DNA from 2 places in the Gulosibacter massiliensis genome. Region 1 is predicted to be linked to the other one. Evidence: riboswitches for the same ligand, from Rfam matches in the RefSeq annotation. Region 1 holds a riboswitch; the other holds the start of a gene.

Region 1 (7,781 bases):
GGGGAAGCCGACGACGGTGCAGATCTTCGGGCCCGCAGCATCCGCCACCTCGGTCTCGACGTCAGGGTCGAGCCCGGCCGACCACGCGCCGCCGACGGGCAGCATGTTCGGCGAGACGCAGATCGAGAAGGTGCCGAGTTCGGCGGCCTCGCGGTAGAGCGCGATGACGTCGTCGTTCGTCGCGTCGGTGGCGAGCAGCGTGTGGTCAATGTACTTGGCGAGTTCCGCACGGTTCATGTCGCTAGTCTCCCACGCGTGCATCGAGACCGGCCCGCACCTCGGGCCACTCCTGCTCAAGAATCGAAAACACGACGGTCGACCGCTTCGAGCCGTCGGCGCGCGGGCGATCCTCGCGGAGGATGCCGTCGAGGTGCGCGCCGAGCTTCGTCACGGCCGCCCGCGAGCGATCGTTGAGGTTGTCGACCTCGAATACGACCCGGTGCGCGCCGCCGTCGAACGCCGCCGAGAGCATCGCCCGCTTCGCCTCGGGGTTCACGGTCGTGCCCCACACGTCGGGGCTGTATGCGGTGTAGCCGATGACCACCGATTCGCGCCGGTAGTCGGCGTTGTAGAACGAGGTGGTGCCTACCGCGCGGCCGTCGAAGCGCACGAGGTAGGTGCGCGACTCGTCGCCACTCGGGCGGTAGCCGTCGAACCACTCGGCGAACGAGTCGTGGTTGCGAAACGCCGCGACACCGCCGCCGAAGCCGCCCGCGAAGACGTCCTCGCGCCACAGCGCGGGCGCGAGTTCCTCGAGCCCAGCCTGGTCGATCGGCTCGAGCCGCACGCGGGTGCCCTCGAGCGTGGCGGCGCGCTCCGGCAACTGCATGGCTACTCGCCCTGCCAGACGACGTCGAACGGGGTGTTCGCCGAGATCGCACGCTGGATGCCCGCGGTCACGAAGTCCTTCGCCGCGTCGACCGCGTCGTGGAGCGACTTGCCCTGCGCGAGGCCCGCCGAGACGGCGGTCGCGAGCGAGTCACCGGCACCCGAGACGCCGGCGGTGCCGACCTTCGGGCGCGAGTACTCGACGAGCTCCGAGCCGTCCCAAAGCACGTCGACGGCATTGTCGCCGGGGGTCGCGAGGCCGCCCTTCACGAGAACGGCCTTCGTGCCGAGCTCGGAGATCTTCTTCGCGGCATCACCAAGGCCGGCGACGGTGTCGATCTCGTCGACGCCCGCGAGCGTGCAGGTCTCGAAGTAGTTCGGGGTGATCACGTCGACGATTGGGAGGATCTCGGCGCGCAGCGCGTTATCGATGTCGAGCGCCGCGCCGGGCTCCTGGCCCTTGCAGATGAGCACGGGGTCGCAAACGATGTTCGGCAGCTGCGCCGCGGCGAGAATGTCGCGCGTCGTCTCGATGGTCGGCACCGTGCCGAGCATGCCGATCTTCACGGATGCGGGCTGCCAGTCGGCGAGGATGGCCTCGGCCTGGTCGCGCAGCACCTGCGGGTCGATCGGCACGAAACGGTGGTTCCAGCCGTCCTTCGGGTCGAACGAGACGATGCAGGTGAGGGCCGCGGCGCCGTAGACGCCAAGCTGCTGCAGCGTGCGCAGGTCGGCCTGCACTCCCGCGCCGCCAGTGGCTTCCGAACCGGCAATGACAAAGGTGACGGGTGGCGTGGTCATGGAACTTCCTCGACGTTGGGGTGGTGAACGACGTTCATTAGCCTACGCGCGTCACCACCCCACCGCATCCGATCGTTACTTCGCGTCGAGGTGTTCGGGGATGCGCACGGCGACGGTCTGCGCCTCGAGCTTCGCCTTGCGGCGGTGTCGCAGGTGCTGCACACCCGAGATGACGAGCGCCGCGGCGAGCACGAGGTAGAGGCCGATCGTGAATGGCGAGCTCCAGAGCACCGAGACGTCACCCTCCGACACCGCGAGCGCGCGGCGCAGCTCGGTCTCGGCGAGCGGGCCGAGCACCGCGAGCACGGTGATGCCGGCGTAGAGGTAGTGGTTCGGCACGCTGAGCAGCTTCGCCCACACGCCGGCGAGCGACATGTTGATGAACAGCAGCACGAGCAGGCCGATGATCAGCGAGGCGAGCAGCGTCCACACGAGGTCGGCGTTGTTCGTCAGCAGCAGCGGGCCGGGCTGCAGGCCGAACTGCTGGAACGCGGCGAGGATGATCGCGGCGGTCGACGAGACCGGCAGACCGAGCGCGAGCAGGGTACCCATCGCGGTTCCGGTGGTCGCGTTCCCCGCGGCCTCCGGCGCGGCGAGACCGCGGAGCGAACCGGTCGTGCCGAACTCCTTGTCGCCACGACGCTTCGCGAGCGACTTCTCGGTGCCGTACGCGAGGAACGTCGGCACCTCGGAGCCGCCGGCCGGCACGATGCCGAAGGGCAGACCGAAGGCGGTGCCGCGCAGCCAGGCGGGCAGGGCGTAGCGGAAGTCCTTCCAGCCGAGCATCGCGCGGCGCTGCTGGATGGGCTTGACGACGGCCTCGGTGCCCGAGGGGCCGTCGATGCCGATGAAGGTGAGTGCGAGGCCCATGCCGAGGCCGCCACGAACCGCCAGTTTGGTGACCTGGTGAAGCTCGAGGGGCTCGTGCGGCGCGACAGAGCGCTCGAGTCGCCGAGCGACGCCGAGCGGCTTACGACGAACCTCGAGTTTCACGCCGCGATCTGGGATGCGGCGCACAACCCCGTACTCGTCGACCTGCTCAACCGGCTCGCGCTGCACCTCACGCACGCGCCGCACTCGACGCTCTCGGTCGGCGACCGCTGGGAGCGCTCGCTCGACGAACACGAGGCCCTCGTCGCGGCGATTGACGCTCGCGATGAAGGCCTCGCGCGGCAGCTCGCAAGCGACCACATGCGGGCCGCGCGCGAGCTGCGCATCCGGTTGTTGCGGGGGTTGCCCGGTTAGCTCTAGCTAGTCGCCGAGCAGGTTGTGCAGCTCGATGATGTGGTCGCGGGCCGGGCCCGTGCCGATCGCCGAGATGCGGGCGCCCGAGAGTTCCTCGACGGCCTTGACGTAGTCCTGCGCGTTCTTCGGAAGGTCGGCGAAGTTCTTGACGCCCGAGATGTCCTCTTGCCAGCCGGGGAACTCCTCGTAGATCGGCTTGGCGTGGTGCACGTCGGACTGCGACATCGGCATCTCGTCGTAGCGTGTGCCGTCGACGTCGTAGGCGACGCAGACGGGAATCGTGTCGAAGGTCGACAGCACGTCGAGCTTCGTCATGACGATGTCGGTGAAGCCGTTGATGCGCGACGAGTAACGGGCGACGACCGAGTCGAACCAGCCGGTGCGGCGCGGGCGACCCGTGGTGGTGCCGAACTCGCCGCCGCGCTGGCGCAGCTTCTCGCCGACCTCGTCGTCGAGCTCGGTCGGGAACGGGCCCGAGCCGACGCGGGTGATGTACGCCTTCTGGATGCCGACGATGCGATTGATCGCGCGCGGAGAGACACCCGAACCCGTTGCGACGCCGCCGGCCGTGGCCGACGAGGAGGTCACGTACGGATAGGTGCCGTGGTCGATGTCGAGCATCGTGGCCTGGCCGGCCTCGAACACGACGATCTCGTTACGGTCGAGTGCCTCGTGCAGTTCGAGCGCGGTGTCGCCCACCATGGGGCGCAGCCGGTCGGCGTACTGCAGCAGGTTGTCGGTGATCTCGTCGACGCTGAACGCGCGGCGGTTGAACGCCTTCACGAGCAGCTCGTTCTTCTGCACGAGCGCGCCCTCGACCTTCTGGCGCAGGATGTTTTCGTCGAAGAGGTCTTGAATGCGGATGCCCACCCGGGTCATCTTGTCGGCGTAGGTCGGGCCGATGCCGCGGCCGGTCGTGCCGATGCGGCGCTTGCCGAGGAATCGTTCGGTCACTTGGTCGAGCGCGCGGTTGTACTCGGGGATCACGTGGGCGTTGCCCGAAACGCGAAGCTTCGAGGTGTCGACGCCACGCTCGTCGAGGTGCTCGATCTCTTCGAACAGCACGCCGAGGTCGACGACGACGCCGTTGCCGATCACCGGCGTGACGCCCGGCGTGAGGATGCCCGAGGGCAGCAGGTGCAGGGCGTACTTCTCGTCGCCAATGACGACCGTGTGCCCGGCGTTGTTGCCGCCGTTGAACTTGACGACATAGTCAATGCGGCCGCCGAGAAGGTCGGTCGCCTTGCCCTTTCCTTCGTCGCCCCACTGACTACCAATGATTGCTACGCCTGGCATGAGCTCCCTACCCTTTGCTAGCTAACACTTAACTCTACGTCGAGCTAGCCTCGCTCCGCCTCAATCGCGCCGATCGCGCTCGAATCGGCGTCGTTGAGCAGGTCGGTGAGGCGGTCGACTTCGCTCGTCTCGCCGATGGCCCGGGCCGACTCACGCAGCAGGTAGAAGCAGCGCAGCACGCCGCGGTTCGGCTCGTGCGACCACGGCACGGGGCCCTGGCCACGCCAGCCCGCCTTGCGCAGCGCATCCAGCCCTCGGTGGTAGCCGACGCGCGCGAACGCGTAGGCCTGGATGGTCTGGTCGGCCGAGAGCGCGAGGCTCGCGAGCTCCGACCAGGCAAGCGACGATGCGGGATGCTTTTCAACAATCGCCTCGGTCGCCGCCTCGTTGTCGGGGAGGTTGCCGAGGTCGTCGAGAACCTCGGGTTCCTCGGGCAGCAGGGTTTCCGGAATGCCAAGCAGGTTGTCCATGCCGCCCATTATCCCAAGGTTGTATTGACGGTAGGGGAAGTGACCCCAGTGGCAGAATCACGAGCGAGCATCCTTCAACTCGATCTCGGAGGCAGCACCGTGATTCCCACCGACGCACAACTCATTGCCATCGACATGCAACGGGTCTTCCGAGACCCCGACAGTGTGTGGTGCTGCACCGGCTTCGACGCCGCCCTGCGCAACATCGAACGGCTCGCGACCGCCGTCTCGACGCCGCCCATCTTCACCCGCTTCGTGCGCGACCCTGCCGAGGTTGGCACCTGGCGCGAGTACTACGACCGCTGGCCCACCACTCGACTCCCGCCCGACGACCCAGCGTGGGAGCTCGAGATCGGCTCGCTCACCGCATCCGACACCCTCGACGCCCCAACGTTCTCGAAGTGGGGCAACGAACTCGCCCGCCTGCCGATCACGACGCCGCTCATTCTTACTGGCGTCGCCACCGACTGCTGCGTACTCGGCACCGCCCTCGGCGCCATCGATGCGGGCCGCAAGGTCATCGTTGTCACCGACGCGTGCGCCGGCGGCACCGACGACGCGCACATCAAAGCGCTCGAACTCCTCGGCCTGCTCGACCCGCTCATCACACTCGTCACCACCGACGAACTGCTCGCGCAGTAACAAACCGTCGCCCCCTTCCGGGGCGCGTGTACAGTGAACGAACGAGTACACGTGCTCCGGGGTCGGTGAAAATCCGAGCCGGCGGTAAAGTCCGCGACCCGCATCTCACGATGCGGCTGATTCGGTGCAATTCCGAAACCGACGGTTAAAGTCCGGATGGGAGGCGCGCGGTACCTGACGTTCACGAACGTCGAGCAGTGCGTATCCCCGGGGCCAGATCTGGAGGACCCGATGGAGCGCACGAGCCGCGCCTGGCCGCGCTTTGTCGCGCCGGCGGCCCTCGCCGTCGTGCTCCTCACGGTTTGGGAGCTCGCGGTGCGCAGCGGCGTCATCAGCGAGGAGTTCCTGCCCACGCCCAGCGCGCTCGCGGTGCGCTTTTTCACCGAGATCGTCGACGGCCCGCTGCTGCAGTACACCGGCGTCACCCTCGTCGAAGCGCTGCTCGGCACGCTCATCGCGGTGCTCGTGGCGGTGCCCCTCGGCTACCTCATCGCCCGCGTCGTGTGGGTCGACCTCGCGCTCACGCCCTACGTCACGGCGTCACAGGCGATCCCCGCCGTCGCGGTCGCGCCCCTGCTCGCGCTCTGGATCGGCTACGGCCTCACCCCGATCGCCATGCTCTGCGCGGTCGTCGCGTTCTTCCCGATGCTCGTCACGACCATCCTCGGCGTGCGCGCCCTGCCGAGCGACGTCATCGAAGCGGCGCGCCTCGACGGCGCGAACTGGTGGCAGACCCTGCTCTGGGTCGAGGCACCGCTCGCGATGCCGAGCGTGCTCGCGGGCCTCCGCGCCGGCACCGCCCTCTCGATCACCGGCGCCGTCGTCGGCGAATTCACGATGGGCGGCCGCGGCCTCGGCATGCTGCTCACCCTCTTCCGCGACGCGAACGACACCGAGGGCCTGTTCGCGACCCTGATCATGCTCGTGATCCTCGCCGTCGGCCTGTTCACGATTCTGCGCGTGCTGGATACGGTGCTCACCACCCGCTCGCGCGCCCGCTCTGCCGACACCCTCAACTCGCTCGATTCGCTCGACACTGACGAGATTCACCTCGTCCCACCGGCCGAGCCCTCCCCCAAAGGATCCGCGCATGTCTAGGTTCACCCGACTCGTCCGCGCCGCCGCCGTCGCGGCCGCCGCGGCGCTCGCCCTCGCCGGCTGCCAGGGCGTCGCCTCCTCGCCCGACGCGAGCGGCGCATCCGGCGACACCCTCACGGTGGGCCTCACCTACACGCCGAACGTGCAGTTCGCCCCGTTCTATGTGGCCGAAGACCTCGGCTACTTCGACGAGGCCGGCGTCAACGTCGAGCTGCGCCACCACGGCGAGAGCGAGGAGCTGTTCGGCGCGCTCAAGGCCGGCACCGAGCAGCTCGTCTACGCCGGCGGCGACGAGATCACGCAGGCTGCCGCGGGCGGCGTCGACCTGCAGTCGGTCGCAACGCTCTTCAACACCTACCCCGCGGTGCTCATCGTGCCAGAGGACTCCGAGATCACGACGCCCGAGGACCTCAAGGGCCACACCGTCGGCCTGCCCGGCCTCTACGGCCAGACCTACTTCGCGCTGCTTGCGATGCTCGACGAGGCGGGCCTGAGCCAGGACGACGTGGACATCCAAGCCATCGGCTACACGCAGCAGGCCGCGCTCACGGGCGGCCGCGTCGACGCGGTCATGGGCTTCTCGAACAACGACGCCGTGCAGTTCGAGGCGGAGGGCTTCCCGATTCGCACGATCGACGCGGTCGACCCCGCGCATCCAACCCTCGTCGGCCCGGCCGTGGCCGCCGATGCCGCGACAATCGCCGACCGCGGCGACGACGTGCGCAAGGTGCTCGAGGCCGTGCAGCGGGCGATCGAATACATCGCCGAGAACCCCGAAGCGGCCGTCGAGATCACCGCGAAGTACGTGCCGACGCTCACGAGCGACGAGCAGAAGGCGGCCGCGCTCGCGACGCTCGAGGCGACGATTCCGCTCATGGAGCCGCTCGGCGACGCGCCACTGCTCACGAACGACCCCGACACGTGGGCGGCGATGGCCGAGTTCATGTTCTCGTCGGGCCTCATCGACACCGAGGTTGCGCCCGAGTCGCTCTACACGAATGCCCTGCTGTCGAGCGCATAGCGGCACAATAGAGCGAGATGAATGAGCAGTCACCAACGCACGAGCTGAGCACGTGGGGCGTCGGCCCCTGGCAGGGCGAATGGCCCAACGACCCTCGCTACGACCCCGAGTTGCTGGAGCACGGCGACACTCGCAACGTCATCGACCGGTTTCGGTACTGGAAGATGCAGGCGATCGTCGATGACCTCGACACGACGCGGCACCCGTTTCACGTCGCCATCGAGAACTGGCAGCACGACATGAACATCGGCTCGATCGTGCGCAGCGCGAACGCGTTCGGCGCGAACACCGTGCATATCGTCGGCCGCAAGCGGTGGAACCGCCGCGGCGCCATGGTCACCGACCGCTACCAGCACGTCGTGCACCACGAGACGATCGAG
Region 2 (7,781 bases), 450 kb from region 1:
GCCGTGTAGTAGCTGCGCTTGCCCTCCGCGAGTGCGATCGCGTGCGCCGCGATGGCGACGAGCGACTTGCCGGTGCCGGTTGGGGTCGCGAGCACGACGTTCGCGCCCGAGACGAGGTGCACGATCGCTTCGTCCTGGGCGTCATAGAGGTCGATTCCACGCCCGCTCGTCCACTCGAGAATCGCGTCGTAGACATGGTCGGGGTCGTAGGGTGCCCCCGGGTCAGCGAGGGTGGGGATGAGCTCGGGCAGGGTAGGCATCCCCTCGATCATCCCACGCGCCCCCGACGCGGTTACGACGTATCGTAGAGCTGTGAGTTTGCTGCGCCTCAAGAACGTGCCCGCGCCGGGCGCCGACTCGCGTGCGCGCGCCGCCATCCTCCGTCGCCGGCTTCGCCTCGCGCTCGTCGCGGCGTCCTTCTCGACCTTCGTGGCGCTCACCTCGCACCTCACCGCGGGCGGCGAGTTGCCAACCCTTGCGGGCATCCTCGTGCCGCTCGGCCTCGCCTACGTGTTTTCGCTCTGGCTCACCCCGATTCGCTCGAGCTGGTTGCGGCTCGGGCTCTCGGTCGCGCTGAGCCAGTTCGCGTTCCACGCGATCTTCACGCTCGGCGCTCCCTCGGCGCTCGGGGGCGGGGCGCACGCGCACCACCACGCGTCGAACTCCGAGATGGCGAGCGCGATCGCCGCGCACACGGGCTCGACCTCGGCGTCGGTGCACCTCGGCCACGACACCCCGTTCATGTGGGCGATGCACGGGGTCGCCGCGCTTGCGACGACGCTCGTACTGTTCTTCGGTGAGGAGATCCTGCGCCGGCTCTCACGCGTGCGCGACGCGCTCGGTGAATTCTTTGCCTTCGCGCTCGTGCTCGTGCGGGCCCTCACGCCGCGCCCGAGCGCGGCACCGGCGACCCTGTCGCTGCCGTGGGTGCCGCGGCTCGCGGCTCGCGCTGTGGCGTCGGCACCGCGACGAGGGCCGCCGTCGCGCGATTTCCTCGCGCACTGCACCTTGGCGTAGCTCCCCCGGCAGACGGGGTGCTCGCTGTGCGCGACGACCCCGGCGCTGCCGCATCGCTTACGCACTCAGGAGCATCCCTATGTCTATTTTCCGTACCACCACCACCACCACGACCATCCGCCCCCTCACCGCGCTCGCCGCGGCGGGCCTGATCGCCCTGACCCTCGCCGGCTGCAGCCAGGCCGAGGCCGGCGCCACCGACGCGGCCCTCACCGTCACCGACCCGTGGGTGAAGGCGACCGACACCGACATGACCGGCGTGTTCGCGTCGATCAAAAACACGTCGGGCCACGATGTCGTCATCGAGTCGGCCACCGTCGAGGGCGCCTCGATGACCGAGCTGCACGAGACGATCGTGCAGTCGGATGGCTCGAGCCTCATGCAAGAAATCGAGGGCGGCTTCGCGATCGCCGACGGCGAGACGCTCGAGCTGCAGCCCGGCGGCAACCACATCATGCCGATGGGTCTCGAGTCGGCGATCGAGCCCGGCGATGAGGTCTCGGTGACGCTGACCCTCGACGACGGCACCGAGGTCGACTTCACCGCGACGGCGAAGGAGTACACCGGCGCCGAGGAAAGCTACGCGCCCGAGTCCGGGCACGAGGGGCACTAGCCGTGGCCGCCGTTCGGGGACCACGGCGCCGCGACGTGCTCGTCGGCGCTGCGGCCGTCGGCGTCGGCGCGGCCGCGGGCGTCGCCGGGGTGCGCCTCACCGAGCGCCTCACCGAGGCCGCGCCGCTCGGCCAGCAGCGCCGTGATGCAAACGACGCATCCCTGCCACCGGCGCTCGGGGTCGAGTCGGCGCACGCCGTGTTCATCGGCCTCGACCTCGCGCCGGGGCTCGAGCGCGACCGCATCGCGAGCCTGTTGAGGCTCCTCCACGACGACGCGGCGCGCCTCACCCAGGGCGCCGCGCCGATCGGCGACCAGGAGCCCGAGCTCGCCGAGCAGCCCGCGAACCTCGCGGTGACGTTCGGCTTCGGGCCGGGCCTCGTCGAGCGGGTGAATCCCGCCGCGCGGCCCGAGTGGCTCGCCCAGCTGCCGGCCTTTTCGATCGACGCGCTCGAGGACCACTGGAGCGAGGGTGACCTGCTGCTGCTCGTGACCGGCGACGACCCGCTCGCCGTCGCGCACGCGCAGCGCATGCTGCTCAAGGATGCGCGGGTGTACACGACAATTCGCTGGCAGCAGCACGGGTTTCGCAACGCCCACGGCGTCGCGAAACCCGCCACGACGCAGCGCAACTTGTTCGGGCAGCTCGACGGCACCTCGAACCCGACCCCGGGCACCGCCGAGTTCGAGACGGTCGTGCGCATCACCGAACCCGGGTGGCTGCAGGGCGGCACGAGCCTCGTGCTACGCCGCATCGAGATTAACCTCGAGACGTGGGACGAGGTCGACCGGCCCGGCCGCGAGGCCTCGGTGGGGCGCCGTCTCGACACGGGCGCGCCGCTCACCGGCACGCACGAACACGACGAGCCCGACTTTGAGGCGGTCACCCCGCAGGGCTTCACCGTGATCAACGCGGCGAGCCACGTGCGGCGCTCGCGCCCCGACGACCCGAGCCAGCGCATCTTCCGCCAGCCCTACAACTACGACCTCCCCGTCTCACCCGCGGCGGGCGAGGACGCGGTGGGCGGCCGGGGTGCGCAGGTCTCGAACTCGGGGCTGCTGTTCGCGTCGTTCCAGGCGAATCCGACGCTGCAGTACGTGCCGATTCAGCAGCGCCTCGCGGACGCCGACCTGCTCAACACGTGGACGACGCCGATCGGCTCGGCGGTGTTCGCGATCCCGCCGGCGACCGGGGAATTCCCTGGGCAGGCGCTGTTCGACGCGTAGCGCGCGTGGCGAAATGTGACGACGGTGATCTTGTGGCACAGGGTGCGGGTGCGTATGGTTACCGCCAGCAACATGCTCCGGGGTCGGTGTAAGTCCGAACCGGCGGTGATAGCCCGCGACCGCAGCCTGTGCCTGACGCCTCGGCGTCGTGTACGAGCCGCGCTGATCTGGTGGAATTCCAGAGCCGACAGTCAAAGTCTGGATGGGAGGTGCATGGCTGCCGAGGTTTCCTCGGCAGTGGCGTGATTGCGTGCACGCGTCTCGTTTCCCCGGTGGTGTTCCACACCGGAAGGAAACGCAGTGCAACTCACCCCCGTCGACGCGATGCGGCGCGCCATCGAGCTCGCCGCCCGCGGTCCCGAGCTCGGCCCGAACCCGCGCGTCGGCTCCGTGCTGCTCGCCGCCGGCCCGGCGTCGGCGCCGCGCGAGGTGCTCGGCGAGGGCTGGCATCGCGGCGCGGGCACGGCCCACGCCGAGGTCGCGGCGCTCGCGGATGCGCGGGCTCGCGGCATCGACGTGCGCGGCGCGACCGCCGTGGTCACCCTCGAACCCTGCAATCACACCGGCCGCACCGGGCCGTGTGTCGACGCGCTGCTCGACGCGGGCGTCGCCGAGGTCATCTATGCCGTCGACGATCCGAACCCCGCCGCGGCCGGTGGCGCCGTGCGCCTGCAGGCCTCCGGCGTCACTGTGCACTCGGGTCTCGAGGGGGCGGCGGCCGGCGAGCTCATCCGCGCCTGGGCCACGCCCGCCCGCCTCGGTCGCCCCTTCGTCACCCTCAAGCTCGCGCTCACGCTCGACGGCAAGATCGCCGCGGCCGACGGTACGAGCCAGTGGATCACCTCCCCCACCACGCGGGCCCACGCGCACGGCGTCCGCGCCCGGGTCGACGCGATCGCTGTCGGCACCGGCACCGCCCTCGCCGACGACCCGGCGCTCACCGCCCGCACGCCCGATGGCGCGCTGCTGCCCGAGCAGCCGCTGCGAGTCGTGCTCGGCAACCGTGAGCTGCCCGCCTCCGCCCAGCTCCGCGACGACCGCGCGCCGCTGCTGCAGCTGCGCACCCACGACGTCACCGCCGCCCTCAGCGAGTTGGCCGCGCGGAACATCCATCACGTGCTCGTCGAGGGCGGCGCGACCGTCGCCGCCGCGCTGCTGCGCGCCGACGTCGTCGACGAGCTCCACGTCTACCTCGCGCCGCTGCTCCTCGGCGAGGGCACGGCCGCCGTCGCACCCTTCGGCGTCGGCACGCTCGCCGAGGCCCGCCGCTGGCGCTTCGACGCACCCGAGCCCCTCGCCCCCGATGTCTTCCTGCGCGCCCGCCGCACCACCAACCCCACCCCAGAAGGAGCCTGAAGTGTTTACCGGACTCATCGAAGCGCGCGGCGAAGTGCTGCGCCTCGAGCATGAGCCGGGGCAGGCGGATGCTCGCCTCGAGATCCGCGCACCCCGCGTCACCGACGACGCTGCGCCCGGCGACTCGATCGCCGTGAACGGCGTCTGCCTCACCGTCGTCACAATCGCCGACGACGGCTTCACCGCCGATGTGCTGCCCGAGACCCTGCGCCGCACCTCGCTCGGCGAGCTCGCGCCGGGTTCGCCCGTGAACCTCGAGCGTGCGCTCGCCGCATCGGCCCGCCTCGGGGGCCACATCGTGCAGGGCCACGTCGACGGCGTGGCGACCCTGGCCTCGCGCACCGCGGGCGAGCGCTGGGACGACCTCGTGTTCGAGGCGCCCCGCGAGCTGCTGCGCTACGTCGCAGAGAAGGGCTCGGTCGCGGTCGACGGCATCTCGCTCACCGTCACCGACGTCACGGCGCGCGGCTTCGGTGTGTCGATCATTCCGACGACCTCGCGCGAGACAACGCTCGGCGCCCTCGAGGTCGGCACCAGCGTGAACCTCGAGGTCGACGTGCTCGCGAAATACGTCGAGCGCATGCTGCAGTGGCGTGAGGAGGAGGCACGATGAGCGCCCCCGACTCCCCCGCCATCGGCCCGGCGCTCAACGCGCTCCGCGCGGGCCTCCCCGTGCTCGTCGCCGACGCGGCCGACCGCGAGAACGAAGTGGACGCGATCTTTGCCGCCGATCGCGCGAGCGCGAAGTGGGTCGCCTGGGTCGTGCGCCATTCTTCCGGCTACCTCTGCGCGCCGCTGCCCGCCGCTCGCGCCGACGCCCTCGAACTGCCGCTCATGGTCGAGCAGACCCAGGACTCGCTGCGCACCGCCTACGCCGTCTCGGTCGATGCCGCCGTCGGCGTCACCACGGGCATCTCGGCCGCCGACCGCGCGACGACGCTTCGCGCGCTCGCGAACCCTGACTCGAAGCCGGGCGACCTCATCCGCCCCGGTCACGTGCTGCCGCTGCGCGCCGTGCCCGGCGGCGTGCTCGCCCGCGCCGGCCACACCGAGGCCGCCGTCGACCTCATGCGCCTCGCGGGCACCGGAGACGTCGGCGCGATCGCCGAGCTCGTGCACGACTGCGGCGAGGTCATGCGCTACCCCGAGGCCGCCGCGCTCGCCGAACGCGAGGGCCTGCCCCTCATCACCATTGCTGAGTTGCGGGCCTACCGCCGCTCCCACGAAAGGACCGTTGCATGAGCCGCGAAGGCGCCCCCACCATTGACCTCTCGAGCTTCGGCTCGCAGGCGGGCGCGCTGCGCGTCGCCATCGTCGTCGCGAGCTGGCACCGCGACATTGCCGACGCGATGCTCGCGGACGCGCTCGCCGTCGTCGAGGCGGCCGGCGGCACCGCCGAGGTGATCCGAGTGCCCGGCACCTTCGAGCTCGCCGTCGCGGCGATGCGCATTGCCCGAAGCCCGCAGGCGCCTGACGCGATCGTCACCCTCGGTGTGGTCGTGCGCGGCGGTACCCCGCACTTCGACTACGTCTGCCAGGCGGCGACGGATGGGCTCGGTCGCGTCGCGCTCGACACCGGCATTCCCGTCGGCTTCGGCGTCCTCACCTGCGACACCGTCGAGCAGGCGCTTGAGCGCTCGGGGCTACCTGGTTCACTCGAGCGCAAGGGTGCCGAGGCGGCGCAGGCCGCGATCGCGACCGTCGCGGCACTCGCCGAGTACCCGCGAGGCTGAGCCCAGCGAGCCGGATGATGCCGTCCAGCAGGCGGGCATCCAACGCTTCTCCGCGATCCTCTGGGCGCTGCCCCCGGTCAGTGCCGGATTCCGGCGGAGTCGCCCGCCGAGTGGCGCTCACCGGCGCAGGCGCATCCTCAAGGCCGTGAAGCAGGCCGACCCCGGCGCCCGCAAGATGCTCCGCAAGGCCGGTGTCTAGGTGGTTGCCTGGCACGTCGTGAACGTCTGGGGCCGGCGAAGGCATTTCCGCTCCCCGAGGCCGTCATGCGCCGCCCATCGGCCCACTCGTCGCACGCAAGGCGCTGACAGCGCCACTGTCGTTTGCGCCGCGGCGCGGCGCTCGCGCTATCCGGCGAACGCCTCGCCCTCGACGTGCGGCGGCTGCCGGCGGAAGCCACCCGTGAGCGACGCAAGAATGACGATGCCGATCACAAGCCAGACGGCGCCAATGATGAGCGCGTTCGAGTCGAGCTGCGTAAGCAGCCCGATGATGACGATCGCGCCGATCGAGGGCGCGACGTAGTCGAGCAGCACGTTGACGCGCTTGCCCTCGCGCCGCGCCTTCACGGCGAGCACGACGACCGAGATGTTCACCATCGCGAAGGCGATGAACGCGCCGAAGTTCACGAACGAGGTCGACGTGGCGACGTCGAGGAACATCGCGATGAGGCCCACGACGCCGACGACGACGATCGAGCCCCACGGGGTCTGGAAGCCGCGGTGCAGCACGCCGAAGATGCGCTTCGGCAGCACGCCGTCGCGGCCCATCGCGTAAAGCAGGCGCGAACCCGAGGCCTGCGCGGCGAGGCCCGAGGTGAACTGGGCGATGATGAGACCCGCGACGAAGACTGCCGAGAACACGTTGCCGCCGATCGTCTGCGCGATCTCGAACGCGGCCGACGACTCGTCGGTGAAGCTACCGCCGGGGTGCACGAGCTGCGTGAAGTAGGTGACGACGATGAAGATGCCGCCGCCGATGAGCGCGATGAGCAGAATCGCGCGCGGCATGACCTTCTGCGGGTTTTTCGTCTCTTCGGTCAGCGTCGTGACCGCGTCGAAGCCGAGGAACGAGTAGGCCGCGACCGCCGCCGCCGCGATGACGTTCGAGAATTGGGCGTCCTCACCCACGAACGGCGAGGAGCTCACGAGCGCGCCCGCACCATCCGTGCCGACGACGCTCGCGATGCTGAGCACGACGAAGATCGCGATGACGAGGAACTGGAACGCCATGAGCACGAAGTTCACGCGGTCGGCCACCTTGATGCCGATGATGTTCAGCGCGGTCGTGACGAGAATGAACGCGACGATCCACACCCAGCTCGGCACGCCCGGCACCGCGGTCGAGAGGTACGAGGCGCCGATGAGCCAGATCACCATCGGCAAGAACAGGTAGTCGAGCAGCACGGCCCAGCCAACGAGGAACCCGGCGCGGCCGTCGATCGAGCGGCCGACGTAGGTATAGGCCGATCCGGCAACCGGGAAGCGGGCGGCGAGGCGGCCGTAGCTCGCGGCGGTAAAGAGCATCGCGATGAGCGCGATGAGGTAGGCCGACGCGCTCGCCCCGGCGCTCGCGCTGGCGATGACGCCGAAAATGCCGAGCACGATCATCGGGGTGAGGTAGGCGAGCCCGAACAGCACGAGCGAGCGCAGGCCGAGCGTGCGGTTGAGGTGGGTGGTATCGGTCATTGCTGGTCCATTCGAGCGATGAGGCGGATGTGGTTGAGCGGCCGGATGCGCGGCTATGCGCCGGCGCCGGGTCGCCAAGTCGTGGGGTCGAGCCGGCCGTGGTAGAGCGGCAGCGGCACCGCTGCGTCGTCGTCGGCGAACTGGCGCCAC

Evidence for each region. Region 1 has a riboswitch for FMN ahead of EJL01_RS10030 (ABC transporter permease). Riboswitches for the same ligand answer to the same signal wherever they lie in the genome.
Region 2: it holds a riboswitch for FMN, as region 1 does, so the genes downstream of both, ribD (bifunctional diaminohydroxyphosphoribosylaminopyrimidine deaminase/5-amino-6-(5-phosphoribosylamino)uracil reductase RibD) here and EJL01_RS10030 (ABC transporter permease) in region 1, are expected to answer to the same signal.

The regions. Positions count from the first base shown of each region.
Region 1 is NZ_UYZX01000002.1:42,540-50,320, reverse strand. Features, by position in the region: gene deoC (deoxyribose-phosphate aldolase) at 1-237, opposite strand, end outside; gene EJL01_RS10065 (GNAT family N-acetyltransferase) at 242-829, opposite strand; gene EJL01_RS10060 (hydroxymethylpyrimidine/phosphomethylpyrimidine kinase) at 832-1,629, opposite strand; gene EJL01_RS10055 (tripartite tricarboxylate transporter permease) at 1,705-2,499, opposite strand; gene EJL01_RS10050 (FCD domain-containing protein) at 2,536-2,874, shown strand; gene EJL01_RS10045 (adenylosuccinate synthase) at 2,881-4,170, opposite strand; gene EJL01_RS10040 (DUF3151 domain-containing protein) at 4,215-4,640, opposite strand; gene EJL01_RS10035 (cysteine hydrolase family protein) at 4,689-5,282, shown strand; FMN riboswitch at 5,331-5,454, shown strand; gene EJL01_RS10030 (ABC transporter permease) at 5,514-6,380, shown strand; gene EJL01_RS10025 (ABC transporter substrate-binding protein) at 6,373-7,401, shown strand; gene EJL01_RS10020 (TrmH family RNA methyltransferase) at 7,419-7,781, shown strand, end outside.
Region 2 is NZ_UYZX01000002.1:493,029-500,809, reverse strand. Features, by position in the region: gene EJL01_RS12115 (DEAD/DEAH box helicase) at 1-260, opposite strand, end outside; gene EJL01_RS12110 (hypothetical protein) at 313-1,017, shown strand; gene EJL01_RS12105 (copper chaperone PCu(A)C) at 1,097-1,630, shown strand; gene EJL01_RS12100 (Dyp-type peroxidase) at 1,633-2,856, shown strand; FMN riboswitch at 2,926-3,074, shown strand; gene ribD (bifunctional diaminohydroxyphosphoribosylaminopyrimidine deaminase/5-amino-6-(5-phosphoribosylamino)uracil reductase RibD) at 3,157-4,212, shown strand; gene EJL01_RS12090 (riboflavin synthase) at 4,214-4,825, shown strand; gene ribB (3,4-dihydroxy-2-butanone-4-phosphate synthase) at 4,822-5,454, shown strand; gene ribH (6,7-dimethyl-8-ribityllumazine synthase) at 5,451-5,945, shown strand; gene EJL01_RS12075 (APC family permease) at 6,291-7,631, opposite strand; gene EJL01_RS12070 (carbon-nitrogen hydrolase family protein) at 7,685-7,781, opposite strand, start outside.